Regions from separate parts of the Arthrobacter methylotrophus genome, predicted to be linked through region 1. Evidence: riboswitches for the same ligand, from Rfam matches in the RefSeq annotation. Region 1 holds a riboswitch; each other region holds the start of a gene.

What was found. A riboswitch is a leader RNA that binds a small molecule or an ion and turns the genes downstream of it on or off. The one in region 1 is predicted to bind thiamine pyrophosphate.
Region 2: another riboswitch for thiamine pyrophosphate. It lies ahead of thiO (glycine oxidase ThiO); the one in region 1 lies ahead of thiD (bifunctional hydroxymethylpyrimidine kinase/phosphomethylpyrimidine kinase).
Region 3: another riboswitch for thiamine pyrophosphate. It lies ahead of ABD884_RS24950 (ECF transporter S component); the one in region 1 lies ahead of thiD (bifunctional hydroxymethylpyrimidine kinase/phosphomethylpyrimidine kinase).

The regions. Positions count from the first base shown of each region.
Region 1 is NZ_BAABED010000001.1:1,345,153-1,350,679, reverse strand. It holds gene rplU (50S ribosomal protein L21) at 1-183, opposite strand, end outside; gene thiD (bifunctional hydroxymethylpyrimidine kinase/phosphomethylpyrimidine kinase) at 603-2,123, opposite strand; TPP riboswitch at 2,115-2,211, opposite strand; gene ABD884_RS06605 (Rne/Rng family ribonuclease) at 2,344-5,502, opposite strand; gene ABD884_RS06600 (hypothetical protein) at 5,505-5,527, shown strand, end outside.
Region 2 is NZ_BAABED010000001.1:891,523-897,049, forward strand. It holds gene ABD884_RS04475 (RNB domain-containing ribonuclease) at 1-1,430, opposite strand, end outside; gene thiE (thiamine phosphate synthase) at 1,468-2,157, opposite strand; TPP riboswitch at 2,184-2,303, shown strand; gene thiO (glycine oxidase ThiO) at 2,295-3,626, shown strand; gene thiS (sulfur carrier protein ThiS) at 3,623-3,859, shown strand; gene ABD884_RS04495 (thiazole synthase) at 3,863-4,669, shown strand; gene ABD884_RS04500 (4a-hydroxytetrahydrobiopterin dehydratase) at 4,729-5,394, shown strand.
Region 3 is NZ_BAABED010000001.1:4,848,449-4,853,975, reverse strand. It holds gene ABD884_RS24960 (energy-coupling factor transporter transmembrane component T family protein) at 1-17, opposite strand, end outside; gene ABD884_RS24955 (ABC transporter ATP-binding protein) at 14-1,600, opposite strand; gene ABD884_RS24950 (ECF transporter S component) at 1,600-2,229, opposite strand; TPP riboswitch at 2,302-2,438, opposite strand; gene ABD884_RS24945 (NUDIX hydrolase) at 2,575-3,357, shown strand; gene ABD884_RS24940 (DUF4235 domain-containing protein) at 3,436-3,696, shown strand; gene mnhG (monovalent cation/H(+) antiporter subunit G) at 3,693-4,172, opposite strand; gene ABD884_RS24930 (MrpF/PhaF family protein) at 4,162-4,440, opposite strand; gene ABD884_RS24925 (Na+/H+ antiporter subunit E) at 4,437-5,003, opposite strand; gene ABD884_RS24920 (Na+/H+ antiporter subunit D) at 5,000-5,527, opposite strand, start outside.

The DNA of each region.
Region 1 (5,527 bases):
AGCCGTAACCTTGACCTTGGCCAGATCCGCAGCGGCGGAGGTGACCTTGTCACCGTCCACCAGGAGCAGTGCGGGCAGCTCAAGAGTGCTGCCGGCTCCACCGGGGACGCGGTTCAGGGTTACGTAGTCTCCAACGGAAACCTTTTCTTGGCGGCCGCCTGCGCGGACAATCGCGTACACCACTTGGGCACTCACTTCTCTCGACGTTTATTACTAAATTTGCGTGCGGAACCCCGATCCGAAAACGGACCTGGTTCACGCTGTGCCTCAACGCCGTGGACTCCGGTACGGAATCCATGAGTCATCCCTCGAACAGTTCCGAATGAAAGGCTAGTTTCACAGAAAAGTCTCTAGGGGCATAACCCAAGTGTTGGCGTAAGCACCGAAGATCTAGATTACGCTAGTTTCGCCTTCGGCTGCAAATGAGGCCAGGCCCGGAGGCCGCCATGTGATGGCTGCCACAGACAGGCTATGCCGCCGTCCGCTACCGTGCCCGTCCACCATACCCTGCCGGCCGGGAAAAGCTTGGATCCTCAGTCCAACACGCTGCAGCGCCCGGCGAAATAGCCCCTCACCGAGTCTTGGGGCGCAACGAACCAGGCTCAGCCGTGGAGCCGAGGAGCATCGAAAAACGCGGTTTCGTAGCGGCAGGACCCGGAAAACGCCTCCATCATCGCCGTGCGCTCCGCCGGGGAAGCGGCCTGCGCGGCCGCATCTGTGATGTCGATCGCCTTGCGGGTTGCCTCGGCGAATTCCTCGTCTGCGTAGGTTCGCAGCCACTCCGCGTAAGGATGCTCGGCCGAGGCTCCCGACTCAAGATAGCCGTGATGGAGCTGCTGCCCCACCTCGGCATACAACCAGTAGCAAGGCAGGATCGCCGCCAGAAGCACCGGATAGCTGCCCGACGCCGACGCCGCCATCAGGTGGTCCACGTAGGCTTTGGTGACCGGACCCCGTTCTCCGCTTGCCTGACGTCCGTTGAGCCAGTTCCGGTGCAGCTCCGATTCGACTTCAAGGCACATTTGCGAGCCGCGGGCCCAGAACAGCTGTTCGGCTTCACTCGGGGCGAGGGCGCTTGCCCTCGCCAGAACCCGGGAATAGCCATTGAGATAGAGGGCATCCTGGGCCAAGTAGTAGGTGAACTGCCCTTCGTCGAGCCCGCCCGACTGTAGGCCCTGAATGAAGTCCAGGCCATAGATGGCGGCAAGTTCCGTTTGGGCGGCCTCCCACATCCGGACCGCAAAATCTCCCGGCCGAAGAGAGTGCTGGTACGCGTGGAAGTGGTGGACGGGTCCGTTGCCCTTCCCCACGTCCAACACCGCCGACTGGGCCAACGCCTCCTGAAGCCAAGGCTTGACGACACGCAGGGCGGATTCCCAATCGCCAAGCCGCGCCTTGGCAGTGGCCATCGCCGACGACAGGGAACACCCCGTGCCATGGCTATTTCGGGTCTCCACCCGAAGACCGGGGATTTCCACCACGTCCTGGCTGAGGAGTCCCCCGGTGTTGACCAGGGCGTCGGGGCAGCTGGCACCCTGCAGATGGCCGCCCTTCACCAGAACGGTGTTTCCGCAGGCAGCAGCCAAGCGCTTGCCCTGCTCCAACGCGGTAGTCCAGTCGCTTGCCTCCGGTTCTCCGAGCAGCATTGCCAGCTCGGGAAGGTTGGGGGTCACCAGATCCGCAAGCGGGAGAAGTTGCCGAAGCGCGGCTTCAGCGGACTCCGCCAGAAGGCGGTCCCCACTGGTGGCGATCATCACCGGGTCCAGGACGACGACGGCGGGCCGCACCTCGCCGAGCCAGCGGCGGACCTCGGCGATGACGGTCGCGTCGCCGAGCATGCCGATTTTGACGGCGTCGACCGTGATGTCATCGCTAATGGCATCCAGCTGCTGGCGCAGGAACTCCACGGGAGGCACATGGACCGCGGTGACTCCCTGAGTGTTCTGTACCGTGAGCGCCGTGATGGCAGCCATGCCGTAGCCGCCGTTGGCCGCAATGCTCTTCAAGTCGGCTTGGATGCCGGCGCCCCCCGAAGGATCCGAGCCCGCAATGCTGAGGACCCTGGGAACGGGACGCTGAATGGCCTTTAGCGGGTAAACAGCTGAATGCGCTGAAGAAGTCATAGGAGACATCCCTTCGCCGGTGCTAACCGGACAGGTTCTACGGGTCTGGTCTCAGCCGGCTTGGTGCGCGGCACCCCGTGTCAGTCACCCAGCTTAACCCGGATCATGCGATACAGGCTGAAAAGTCCGGTGAAAAGTCCGGTCAAGAGCCCGGGAACGCCGAAGCCCCGGCGGCTACCGCAGGAACGGTAACGGCCGGGGCCTCGGAGAGGGCGTGCTCTTAGAGCTCGGACTTCGGTACGCCGACGCCGAGGATGATCGGCTCTGCTGCCGCCGTCGCTTTGGCCGGAGCCGCTTCGGGCGCCTTGGCCTCGTGCGCGGCCCCGCCGGAGGCGGCTGCAGCCACCTCGTGGTGCTCCACGTTGGTGGCGTTGGCTGCACCCTGGGCCCGGCTGGCACTACGGTTGCGGCGGCTTCGGCGTCCACGCGATCCTGCATCCGAGGAATCTGCAGTGACACCGGCCACTGAGGTCGCCGGAGGCGCCTCCTGGGCCGTCGCACCAGCCTGGCGAGCACCGGTTTGGCGGGCAGCGGTTTGGCGGGCTTCGCTATGGGGAGCTTCGGTGTCGGGAGCCTCGCCGAGGCCCGCAAACGCCTGTGCCAAGAGATCCAAGCTCATGGCAGGCGCGGGACTCACTGGTTCTTCTTCATGGTGAACGAAGGGCAACGCCACTTCCTCGCCACCAAAGCGCAACACCGGCTTCGAACGTTCCTCGCGACTGGATGCAGCAGGTGCCTGTGCGGGAGCCGCCCCGGCCGCAGGGCCCCGGACTTCAGCCTCGCGACCCTCCGCCGGCGATTCCCCGGCGTGGTGCAGCTCGTCGTCGTGCAGGTGGGCAGCGTGGGCCGCAGCTGCGATGGTGGCCAGGGCGGCGCGGGTAGCCGCCTGTCGGCTCGGATCCGTCGATTCGGCAGTATGGACCACTGCAGGAGGCGTCATCGGGAGCTCCGCAGGCCCTGCGCCCCTTCCGCGGCGGCGCTTGCGCTGCTCCGGGCGGGTGGCCGGCTGCGATTCGGTGCGCGGGTGGTGGTGCTCCGCGGCCACTACGTTGGCCCGGCGGTGTTCCACGGGCTCGTCGTGGGTGACAATCCCCCGGCCCGCGCAGGTTTCACACTGTTCTCCAAAGACCTCAAGCAGACCGGTGCCCATGCGCTTGCGGGTCATCTGGACCAGGCCCAGCGAGGTCACTTCGGCAACCTGGTGCTTCGTGCGATCCCGGCCAAGGCACTCGACCAAGCGACGCAACACGAGATCGCGGTTGGATTCCAGGACCATGTCGATAAAGTCGATGACGATGATTCCGCCGATGTCGCGCAAGCGCAACTGGCGGACCACTTCTTCAGCGGCCTCAAGGTTGTTCTTGGTGACGGTTTCCTCAAGGTTGCCACCGCTGCCGGTGAACTTCCCGGTGTTGACGTCGACAACCGTCATGGCCTCGGTGCGGTCGATCACGAGCGAACCACCGGAGGGCAGGAAGACCTTGCGGTCCAAGGCCTTGTGGATCTGTTCGTCCACGCGCCAAGCGGAGAAAATGTCCTGATCGGAGGTCCATTTTTCGAGGCGGCCCACCAAGTCCGGCGCCACGTAGGTGACGTAAGCCTCGATGGTGTCCCATGCTTCGTCGCCGGAGACGATGAGTTTGGAGAAGTCCTCGTTGAAAACGTCGCGGACCACTTTGATGGTCAGGTCCGGTTCGCCGTACAGCAGTTCGGGAGCGAGGATCTTGGTGGAAGTGGACTGGCTTTCGATGCCTTCCCACTGGGCACGCAGGCGGTTGATATCGTGGGTCAGCTCTTCCTCGGATGCACCCTCGGCGGCGGTACGGACAATAACGCCCGCGTTCTCCGGGAGGCGATCCTTGAGGATCTTCTTCAGGCGGTTGCGCTCGACGTCGGGCAGCTTGCGGGAAATGCCGGTCATGGAACCGCCGGGGACGTATACGAGGTAACGGCCGGGAAGCGAGATCTGGCTGGTCAAGCGCGCGCCCTTGTGGCCCACGGGATCCTTCGTGACCTGCACCAGCACTGAATCACCGGATTTCAGGGCGTTCTCGATGCGGCGCGGCTTGCCTTCCAAGGTGACCGCATCCCAGTTGACTTCACCGGCGTACAGCACGGCGTTGCGTCCGCGTCCGATGTCGACGAATGCGGCTTCCATGGATGGCAGCACATTCTGGACCTTGCCCAGGTAGACGTTGCCGATCAGGGAATCCTGCTGTGTCTTGGACACGAAGTGCTCCGCGAGCACGCCATCTTCCAGGACACCGATCTGGATCCTGTCGTCGCGCTGGCGAACGATCATCTGGCGGTCGACGGACTCGCGCCGCGCCAGGAATTCGGCTTCGGTGATGACTTGGCGGCGGCGGCCGGTTTCGCGGGACTCGCGACGGCGCTGCTTTTTGGCCTCAAGGCGAGTGGAGCCTTTGACGCTGGTGACGCGGTCGGAGCTGCTGGTGGACTCCACATGTGCGCGCGGGGCGCGGACCCGGGTCACCGTGTTGGGGGGATCGTCGTCTCCACCGCCTGTCAGCTCCAGGTCCTGGTCGCCGCGGCGCCGGCGCCGGCGCCGGCGGGACGTCACTCCTTCTTCGAGGGCTTCCTCGGTTCCGGAATCTGTCTCGTCTTCGGATTCGGCGGACGTTTCTTCGCCCGCGGCTTCCTCGCGCTCGTTGCCCCGGCGGCCACGACGGCCACGGCTGCGACGACGACGGCGGCTGCCGGCGTCGTCCAGTTCGTTGTCTTCCGCAACGTCCTCGCCACTATCGGCTTCGGGTTCCTCTTCGGCAACGGCAGGCCTGACCACGGTGCTCAGGTCAGGTGCTTGGAAGATCATTGACGTGATCGAGCCCGGTTCAAGGAACAGCGAAGCCATCGGGCTTGTAGCTTCCGCCTCAGCGGCCGGCTCTTCTGCTGGTATTTCACTGGCCAGGGTTTCACTGGCCCGTATTTCGGCAGCTTCAGCGGGGGCCGCCGCTTCTTCGACGGGCGTTTCCTCGGCGGCTTTTGCCCTCGGCGTCCGACGACGGCGGACCGGCTTTTCGGGAGCAGCTTCGGCCTCTGCTGCTACTTCAGGTTCGACAACCGCAGCAGCCTCGGCGGCTTCCGCAGAACCTCCCTCCGCGAAACCTGGCAACGGCTCCGGAGATTCGACCTTCTTTCGAGTCCGGCTGCGCCGGACAGGGGCCTTGGGTTCTGCGGTGTCCGCGGCTTCGGCGAGCGGCTCCTCTGCCGCTGCGATAGCTCCGGCGTCGGGAGCTTCCTCTGCGGCAGCCGTCTTCGGCGCCGCCTTGCGGCGGGTGCGGGTGACCTTCTTGGGTGCTTCTGTGGTCTCGGTGGACGCCGCATCTTCGGCGGCGGCTACAACTTGCTCAATATCCATATGTGGCAACACTCCTGCCCTTGCG
Region 2 (5,527 bases), 450 kb from region 1:
TTCACGCGGACTTTCGTGCCGGACTCCATTTCGCCGTCGCAGCGGGCTGTTATCGCGGGCTCGGCAATTTGTACGACGCCGTACGGGCCGTGCGCGGATCCGTTGCCATTGCCGTTGCCATTTCCGTTGTTTTTGGCAGGCTTCGATCCGGAGATCACCAGGGCGTCGAACTCCTGGCCGATGTGGTTCATCACGAGTGCTGCCTCCACGGTGTCCAAGGCCAGGCGCTCGAGCTTGCCGGCAAGCTGATCAGACGACGCCATGATTGCTGGCAAGCTCGGCAGGGCGTCCCTCGCCCAACCGGGAATCTCGGTTCCGTTACTCAGTGCTTCGCAGATGACCAAGACGAAGCGATCGATCAGGCGGCGCAACGGCGCGGTCGCGTGGGCATACGGTGCGCCGATCGCCGACTGCAGGACACTGTCCGGTACCTCGCCATCGAAAGGCGTGTAGCCCGCGCCGCGGAAAAGCATCCCCGCGGAATGGAGGATGGCCAGCTGCCGGGGGTCCCTGGCATCGAGGGTCCGTAGATACTCGCCGTAGCTGATCCCGTCGCTCCAAGGTTTGCCGAGGGCACCGGTCTGCCGTTTGAAGTGGCGCAGGGAGCGCTCATCCGGAGCGGGCATGGTGCGCAGGATTCCCACTTTTCCGTCGAGCATCAGCCCGGCGGCGGCCATCCCGGTCATGAGGGAAATCTGGGCATTCCAGTCCTCCACCGGCAGCGAGGGGGCAGCGACGATCCTGTAGCCGCCGCCGTCGGGCAGTTGAACGATTTCCTGTTCCGGCATGTTAAGGCTTGCCCCGCCGCGGCGGCGTTCGAGTTCCACCCGCTTGAGGCCGACTTCCTTGAGGAGCCGGAGGACGGGATCAGCTGTCCCGGCGTCGATTTGTGCCTGGACGCCCTTGTAGTCGAGCTTGGCACGGCTGCGCACGCTTGCCCGGCGCACGGAGACCTTGTGGAATTCCGCCTCGGCGTCGAGCTCGAAGTCCCACACGAACGCGCCGCAGGTCTGGCCGGCGAGCAGGCTTCCGGCGTTCTCGCTGATGATCTCCGGGTGCAGCGGTATGCGGCCGTCCGGGGCATAGAACGTTTGTCCGCGGTGGCGGGTCTCGGCGTCGAGCGCCCCTCCCGGGGGCACAAAGGAGGGCACATCGGAGATGGCGTAGAGCACCCGGTATCCATCCCTGGACCCTTCGATGAAGAGGGCTTGGTCAAGGTCCGTGGATGAGGCCGGGTCGATCGTGATGAACGGAACGTCCGTGAGGTCCTGCGTCGGCAGGGCGTGGCGGGAAACCGCCGCTTCGGCGTCGCGCATCGCGTCAGCGGGATAGCCTGCGGGCAGCTCGAGTTCCGTCCGAAGCGCGGCGAGCGCTTCCGCCAGCGTGTTCGACGTTTCACTGACATTCGGGGCTATCCGCTGATGTGACACGAAAGTCAGGGTAGCGCCAAAATCTCCCGGAGTCTCGCTAGGCCGTCGCTGCATCGAGGGCAGCCAGGAGCGCCTGTGCAGCCGCCGTCGGATCGTCCGCCTCCGTGATGGCCCGCACGACCACGATGCGGCTGGCGCCCGCCCGCACAACCTCTTCCACGTTGCCGAGATCGATGCCCCCGATCGCAAACCAAGGGAGCACAACACCGCCCACTGTCTCTTCGTCTGCCCTTTTCACGGCGTCCGCGGCGTACCGCACCAGATCGAGCCCGACGGCGGAGCGTCCCGGCTTGGTCGGCGTTGCCCAGACCGGACCGACGCAGAAGTAGTCCAGGCCGCTGCGCCCCGGCGACGCGGCGATCGCGGCGTCAATCTGCTCGGGCGTGTGGGTGGAGAGGCCGATGACGGTGGGGTCGTGGAGCAGCTTCCGGGCCGAGCGCAGCGGAATGTCCTTCTGGCCGATATGGAACACGGGAGCGCCGGAGAGCGATGCCACATCCGCGCGGTCGTTCACTGCCCAGAGCCGCCCGTGGCGGTGTGCGACCGAGTGCAGGACCTCCAGGAGCTCCAGTTCCTCAGCCGCTTCAATGGTCTTGTCGCGCAGCTGGATGATATCCACGCCGCCTTCGAATGCGGCATCGACAAATTGCTCAAAGTCGCCTTGCTGCTTGCGGGCGTCGGTGCAGAGGTAGAGGCGGGCAGTGGTGTGGAGAGCGTGCTGGGTCATGGAAACAGAGTAGTTCCTCTAAACTGGGTTAGTACCGCGGGAGCCGCGGCGGCAGTCACAATCGCCGCGCGGCTGAGAGGGCTTCAGCGCCGACCGCTTGACCTGATCCGGCTAGTACCGGCGTAGGGAAGGACCCCATGGACGAAGTAACCATTCAGCACGAACCCCTGCACGAGCATCTGCACGCGGACGTGGCGGTGATCGGGGGCGGGGTTATTGGCCTCGGCATCGCATGGGAAGCCCGCAGATCCGGCCGCTCCGTGGTTCTGATCGACCCGGCACCGGCCAGCGGTGCTACCTTCGCGGCGGCGGGTATGTTGGCGCCCGTCAGCGAACTGCACTACCAGGAGGAAGACCTCCTGGAACTCATGCTCGAATCGGCGGCGTTGTGGCCGAACTTCGAACGCGGGTTGTCCGGATCACCCGACGGAACCGCCTGGAATCGAACGGGATACCGTACGACGCCGACCCTCGCCGTCGGCGCGGACGCAGCAGACCGGCGGGCGCTCGCCGACCTCCGCGACGTCCAGTTGGCCAACGGCCTCGTGGTGGAATCTGTGCCGTTGCGTGAGGCCCGGGAGCGTGAGCCCCTCCTGAGTCCGCAGATTTCCTGTGCCTTCGACATTCCCGGTGACCACCAAGTGGATCCCCGAAAATTTGCCGCGGCGATTCTTGTCGCGTTGGCAGACCACCAGCCCGGCGACTCCAGCTGGATTTCGGGAGCCGAGGATGGCTTTGCGCTCCGCGACAAAGCGGCGAGCCTCCTGTGGGAGAACGGCCGAGTTGCCGGGGCCGAGCTCGATTCAGGCACCAGCGTGATCGCCAACGAGACTGTGGTTGCCAACGGACTGGGTGCTGCCCGGCTGAACGGCTTGCCGCCTGGCTTGTCCCTCCCGCTACGGCCCGTGTATGGCGACATCTTGAGGCTCCGGGTCCCGGAACACCTCCGGCCCCTCGTCACCGCCACGGTCCGCGGAATGGTGCGCGGAGTGCCCGTGTACATCGTCCCGCGTGATGACGGGACGATTGTGATCGGCGCGACGCAACGCGAGGACGGTCTGTCGGCGTCGGGAGCGTCGGCCGATCCGGTGTCGGCGGGCGGGGTGTACCAGTTGCTCCGCGACGCCCAGGTGCTGGTGCCGGCCGTAGCTGAACTGGAACTCCTGGAAGCAACTGCGCGTGCCCGTCCGGGCACGCCGGACAACGCGCCGCTGCTGGGCCGTGTAAAAGGTACCGAAAATGAAGGAGCCGTGCCCGGCCTCATCGTAGCCAGCGGTTTTTTCCGCCACGGTGTGCTCCTCACTCCGGCAGCGGCAAAAATCTGCATCGGGCTCATGGACGGTTCCGCCGATCCGCGCTGGAATAAGTTCCGGCCGGACCGCTTCTCCCGCCCACTCCCAGCAGCCGGCGCCGCAAGAAGCGGCCCGCAAGCCGTCACCCCACACCTCCATCCGAAGGACCACGCATGAACATCACCTTGAATGGCGCAGCCCACACGCTGAGCGACGACGCCTCCGTGACCACTCTCGTTCGCCACATCACCGGAAGGGTGGTGGATGCCAATGGCCAGGCGGCTGACGGACGCAAGATCGGCGTCGCCGTGGCACGCAATTCCGAAGTGGTGCCGCGCAGCCAATGGGCTGCCACCGCGCTCGCAGAGGGCGACGAACTCGAAATAGTTACTGCAGTACAGGGAGGCTGAACAATGACTACAGCAAGCACGCAAACAGCAAGCACCCAAACCGATGCCTTGGTGATCGATGGCATTGAGTTCGGCTCGCGCCTCATCATGGGGACGGGGGGAGCCCCGAGCCTCGACGGACTGGGGGCGGCCCTGCTGGCTTCCGGCACCGAGCTCACCACGGTTGCCATGCGGAGGTACTCACCGACGGAAACAGGTTCCCTCTTCCAGCTGCTGGTAGACCACGGCGTCCGCGTCCTGCCCAACACCGCTGGTTGTTTCACCGCCAAGGACGCTGTCATGACAGCGGAGCTTGCCCGGGAGGCCTTGGAAACGGATTGGGTGAAGCTCGAAGTCATCGCCGACGAACACACGCTGCTGCCGGATGCCGTGGAGTTGGTGGATGCAACGGAGAAACTCGTCGACCGCGGTTTCAAGGTTTTCGCCTACACCAACGACGACCCCGTGCTGGCGCTTCGCCTGGAAAACCTCGGAGCCACGGCCGTAATGCCCTTGGGCGCGCCGATCGGCACCGGCCTCGGAATCCTGAATCCGCACAACATCGAACTGATTGTGTCCCGCGCTTCAGTGCCGGTAGTGCTCGACGCCGGCATCGGCACTGCCTCCGATGCCGCCCTGGCCATGGAGTTGGGCTGCGACGCCGTGCTTCTGGCCACTGCCGTGACCCGCGCGCAGAACCCGGTGCAGATGGGCGAGGCCTTCAAACACGCTGTCATCGCCGGTAGGCTGGCGAAGCAGGCGGGCCGTATCCCGCGCCGTGAACACGCTCTGGCGTCCTCGGCGATGGAAGGCCGGGCCGAGTTCCTCTAGCGGTTACACCGGCCGCTCGGGCGATCCTCCAAAGATTCCACGGCTACGAAGGAGTTCCCATGGCGGGCAAGGATGACATTCTCACCAGGCCCGCCATCGATGGCGCTCTGGCGGAGCTGCCGGACTGGCGGTACCGCCTGGGCGGTCTGGTCACCGTCTACAAATGCCCGACGTCGGCTGCCGCGCTGGAGCTGATCGCCGCCGTCGGGCGCATCGCCGAACAGCAGAACCATCACCCGGACCTGGACTGGCGTTACAACAGGGTGTTCGTCCGCTACACCTCACACGATGCCGGGAGCGAGGTGACCCAGCGAGACGTCCGCGCGGCAAGCGAAGCCGCCCAAGCAGCAGCCGAAGCCGGGGCAGTAGCCGAACCCGGACTCTACCGGACGGTTGAAGTCGGAATCGACACCACGGATCCAGAAGAGATTTCGGACGTCTGGAGGGTGGCGCTTGGCTACCGCAAAGGCCGCTCCGGAGACCTCGAAGATCCGTACGGTCGGGGGCCCAACGTGTGGTTCCAAGCAACGGAAACACCCAATCCGAACCGTATCCACCTGGATGTGCACCGCAGCCAGGCTGAATCGGAACCCACTATTGAGAAGACGGCGGCAACCGGCGCGTTAATGGACCGTGACCACGCACCCAAATGGGTGGTGGTCACGGATTCCCAAGGAAACAGGTTATGCCTCTGCACCGAAGCAGGTCACGAGCCGAATCTGTAGTTAAAAGCCGAAGCGCCGGCGGTGTCCAGGACACTCAAATGTGTCGGTGACAAGCAAGCGGGCTGGTGACGCCCGGATGTGAGTGTCACCGGCCTGTTTGCGCTGCGGTGGTTTGTTTGCGTGTCGAGAGCTG
Region 3 (5,527 bases), 3.5 Mb from region 1:
CTCAGGGTTTCCCTCATGCCGCACCCGCTTCCTGCCGGGCCCCGCCTTGGAGCGCAGGTGCGAGCCTCATTTCGGTCCCGCCGAGCACGGAGCTGAATTCCTGGTCGTGGGTCACGGAAACTACCGAGGTGCCGGCGTCGAGCAGTTCAGACAGGAAAGAGGCGAGCTCGGCCCAGGTGTTGGCGTCCTGTCCGAAGGTTGGTTCGTCGAGCACCAGGACGCGCGGGTGCGCAGCGAGCACGGTGGCTACGGACAGCCGCCTCTTCTCGCCGCCGGAGAGCGTGTATGGATTGGCGTCCACGAGGTGGCTCAGCCGCAGCCGTTCGAGCAGCTCGTCCACGCGATCCTCCCCGTGACCAAGGTGCTTGGGTCCGAACATGAGCTCGTCCAGTACCCTGCCGGTGACGAACTGGTGCTCGGGTTCCTGGAACACGGTCCCGATGCGGGAGATCAATTGCTGGGCCTTCCACCTGAAAGGGTCGTTGCCGGCGCCGGCGCTGAGCTCGACGGCGGCAGTCACCGCACCGGACACGGGCGCCAACAGACCAGCAAGGGTCAAAGCGAAGGTCGACTTTCCCGCGCCGTTGGGGCCCGTGATGGTCAGCGACTGCCCCGCGAACACTTCGGCGTCGAGCCCGGTCTGCACGGGACGTGGTGGGATGGTCTTCAGCCCTCGGCGGTGCGCCCTTTCACGGGAGACAGCGAGCTCCTGGGTGGCGAGCAGCAGCCCACCGCCCCTCGCGTTGGAACGAGGCCGGGTGGCCGGCACGTAACCGGGCACCCAGACGCCCGCAGCAGTGAGCATGTCCCTTGCTCGCACCAGCACGGTATCCGGGTCGCCGTCCAGGAGCACCGCGGGCGTTGAACTACCTTCGGAGGAGCTGCCCGGCTGCAGCACCACGATCCGGTCCACGAGGTCTTTCCACACCGCGACCCGATGCTCCACCACCACCAGGGTGGCGCCGGTCTTGTCCAGGCAGCGGCCCACGGCGTCGCGGACCTCCAGCACGCCGGCGGGGTCCAGGTTGGCGGTCGGCTCGTCCAGGAGGATCAAGCCCGGCCGCATCGCCAGGATGCCAGCCAGCGCAAGGCGCTGTTTCTGCCCGCCGGAAAGGGCCGACGTCGGGTGGTCCAGCGCTAGGCCGCCACTGGCACTGCCGCCTGCACTATTCCGCAGCCCGACGTCGTCGAGCGCTTCATGGACGCGCTTCCAGATCTCCTCCCGCGGCACGCAAAGGTTCTCGGCCCCAAACGCGACGTCGTCGCCCAGCCGGGAAAGCACCACTTGGGTTTCAGGGTCCTGTTGCATGAGTCCGGCACGGCCCCGCTGGGCCCGGGGTGACTGGCCGTCCACCAGCAACGAGCCGGTTTCGTCGGCGTCGTCCCCTTCCTCGCCCAGCACGCCCGCGAGGGCATGCAAGAGCGTCGACTTGCCTGCGCCCGAGGGGCCAAGCAGGAGCACGCGCTCGCCTGGACGGATGTCCAGATCCAGGCCGTGGATGGCCGGTGTGGTGCGGCCGGCGTGCCGCCAGCCCCAGCCTCGCGCGGAAATTGCGGCGGGATGCACCGCAGCGGGGGTACCGGAATCAGGACTGGGCATCAGGAAAAGACAGGCTCCGAGGCGGCCTTACGGGACGCGAACGCGCTCAGGACGCCGGTCTTGGCCAGGCCGCGGGTGGCGATCCAGGACAAGGCTCCGGCAATGACCGCGCCGGAAAGCGTGCAGAACACGATGTACACGAGCTTGTCGCCGATTTCGTAGGCGATGTTCCAGCCCCACGGCAGGAAGGAGTCGTTCAGCCCGCAGAACAGGCCCGCACCGGCACCGGCCAGCAGGGACACCGGCAGGTTGAACTTCTTGTACATGAACGCCAGGAAGATGAGTTCCGCGCCGAGCCCCTGGAGCAGGCCCGAAATCAAGACCGTGGTGCCGTACTGGTTACCCATGATGAGCTCGCTGGTGGCGGCCACTATTTCGCAGAAGATTGCGGCACCGGGCTTGCGGACAATGAGCATGCCCAGGACTGCCGGAATCATCCAACCACCAGCGATCAGACCCCCCAGCGGAGGGTAGCCGGCCGTCACGGGCGTGACAACCAGAGCCATCTGGTCCCATGCCCAGAAAATCACGCCACCGGCGATGGAAATCAGGGCCGCCACGACGATGTCCACGACGCGCCAGTTGAAAGCGGGCTTGGTGAGACCCGGCCTTGAAGAAATACCAGTCATTTTGTCCTCCTGAGGAACAGGAGGGGAAAGTGTTCCCGGCTTACGTTCGGCTTCCGCCGCGCTGGTTCCGGACACTATGAGAACTCGACTCCCTTGCGCCGGTACTAGCCGGATCAGGTTCGAGGGTCTGCGGCTGTCCGCACTCTCAGCGCCCGTCCTCCGTGCCGCATTGCTGCGAGCCCGACGGCGGCGCTCCCCTGTCGTTATCAATCCACCCTTTTGGGCGTGGTTCAGTTTACACCTTGGCGGGGTTCCGAACGGGAAAGTGACGCATTCTGCTGGATCATTCCTTGTCTTGGAGCTGGCAGGCCCGAGGCGGCGCGGTCGGGCGGCGAAACTGGGAGAATGATCCAGCAGAATCATCGCAGCAAGCGGGGCAAAGGAGCGGTCTTGACAGGCATTGGTACAGCGGAAAGCACCACAGTGGCCGAACCGAGGCTTGCCGCCAGCGTGATCCTGGTCCGCGATGCTGCTGGGCGAGGGAGTTCCGAAGGGGCGGCGCGGCCTGCGGGCGCCGCAAACGGCCTGGAGGTATTCGTTCAGCACCGGGTGTCCACCATGGACTTCGCTGCAGGCATGGTGGTCTTCCCCGGCGGACGGGTCGACACCGTGGACAGCACTGGCTGGGACTTCGCGGACGACGTGGTCGAACGGCATGCCGCTGCGTGGCACCTGAGCAGCATCGCCGTCGAGCCCTTGACGGCACGCCACAACGCCGGCAGAGTGCTGGCGGCCGCGCAACGCGAGGTGTTCGAAGAGGCCGGCCTGAAGCTCGATGCAGCCACCCTCCGCCCCTGGGCCAACTGGGTCACCCCGGAAGACCAGCCCAAACGCTTCGACACATACTTCTACCTTGCGTGCCCGGTTTCCGGAGCCGAGCCAAAGCATCAAACCACGGAGGCGTCATCGTCCCTGTGGATGCCGGTCCGCGGAATCCTTGAGGCTGAATCCGCGGGGACACTCAGGCTCATGCCGCCCACTCTGGTGCTGCTGGATGAACTGCTCGCCCTCGGCACCATGGAAGCCGTCTTGGCCGGGGAACGCGAGATCATACCCGTGCGTCCGCAGCCAGGGGCATTGCAGGAGTTCTTCCGGAACAGGCGCCAGCCCCCGTCCCTTGCGCCTTAGCGGGCGTAGCGGCCGTAGCGGGCCTGATGTGGGGTTAGGCTGGGGGCAGACCTGTTCCCCCCCTCAAGGAGTCCCGGAATGAATCTCCTCATCAAGCTACTCGGCACCGGCGTGAGCATCGGCGCGGGCTTTGTCGGCACCAAACTGGTCAATGCCGTGTGGGAAAAGACCACGGGCAACAAGCCTCCGAAAGGCCACGACGACATGGAGACGAGCCTCCGCTCAGCGCTGACGTTCGCCCTGATTTCGGCGACTGTCAATGCCATCATCCAAGTTGTCGCCAGCCGAGGCACCCAGCGTGCCATCTCGCGCTTCTCGAAGACGCAGGACATCGTCTAGGCTGACGGCTGGCCGTTCCGATTGGGACCGCCAGCACCGGCAGCACCGCCCGTGTTCCCGGCGTGGGGCGGTACCGACTCCCCCGCTTCAGCTTTCTCGGCATCCCGCTTGCCGGCCGCCCGCAGCACCACGGCCTCGAGTTCGTCGGTGCTGAGCAGCTCGGGGTGGAGGTGCTTGGTCCGGTAGCCTGCGCGGCCCACCATGTGCGCGGACACAGGCACGGTCAGCAGTTGGAAGATCCAGGCGACCGCCAGGACCGGCCACACCCACCATTCGCGCATTTGCAGCCCGATGGCCGCTAGGACGAGGAAAAGCCCCAACACTTGCGGTTTGGTGGCTGCATGCATCCGGCTCATCAAGTCAGGGAAGCGCAACAGGCCGATTGCCGCCCCCAATGACATCAGCGCACCGAGAATCAGCAGCACGGCGGTGACGGCATCGATCACGGCGTCCACTCCGGTGGCGTTAGGAGTCATTGACCTGTCCTCTCCGGTCGGCCACAAAGCGTGCCACCGTCACCGAACCGACGAAGCCAATCAGCGTGAGTGCGACTAGCAAGACGAGGTTGTTGAGGTGCCTGTTGACGGCCATGTCGATCGCCAGCGCAGCACCCAGAATGGCTAGCAGCACGTCGGAGGCCAGCACACGGTCCAGGAGCGAAGGTCCGACGGCGATCCGGTAGATCGCTCCGGCCGCCGCGAGGCTGAGAATCACCGCTGTCACGGTCAGCACGATGTCTTTCATGAGCCAGTTCCCCTCGTCATAAGCCAGTCTCCGGCCTGAAGTGCGTCCACTTCCGCGCGCGTTCCCATGATCCGGATGAGCGATGCCTCCGTGTCCTGGACTTCCCGGCGCAGCCTTGCAGTGTCTGAATCGTTGCGGACATTGAGGCCGTGGATGTAGAGCGTGGACGTCGAACGGTCCACCTCCACCACCAGGGAACCCGGAATCAACGAAATCACATGTCCCGTTGCGGTGACCATCAGGTCGGAATGGCTCCGCAAGGGAACAGCGACGACGGCGTTGGTCACCGAAGGCCCGCGAAAGACCGCGAGGTACATGACCTGGAAGCTCGCGGCCACGATCTTGCCAAGGAAGACCACGGCGAAAGACATGGCTCGGAGCACGTTGAAGCGTCCGCCGAGTTCCACGGGAGGCAAGTAGAAAATCCTGGCCACCACCACCGCGATCAGCGCACCGAACACCAAGTTGCCCGGGCTGAAGTCACGCCAGAGTGCACCCCAGACGACCACCAGCCACACCAGCAGGGGCAACTCAGTGCGGAATGAAATCCTCTTGCGGCTCATTTGCCACCGCCCTGCACCGACGGTTCAGCGATCCCCGGAACCTTGGCGTTCTGGCCAAGCACCGAATGGATGTAGGCGGACCGGTCCAGCATCTGTTCCGCGGAGTTCCCTGCCAAGTGGAACAGCGGTCCGGCAAAGACGGTCAGCGCCATGCCAAAGACCACTAGTGCGACGGTTGGCCCCACCATGGTCCGCGGGAGCAGGCCGACGGCGGCTGTGTCCGTCAGGGCGGGGGCCGGGTAGTCCGCGTCCTCGGGTTTCCGCCAGAATGCGCGGTTCCAGACACGGGCAACTGCCAGCAGGGTCAAGAGACTGGTGACCACCCCTCCCACCACCAAGGTGATGGCCAACGGCGTGCCAAAGGCTATGCCGGCCTGCAGGAGCCCGAGTTTCCCCAGGAATCCTGAAAACGGCGGAATACCTGCAAGGTTCATGGCCGGAATGAAGAACAAGAGCGCAAGGAGCGGGGACAACTTGGCGAGCCCGCCCAGCCTGTCTATGGACGAGCTACCGCCGCGGCGCTC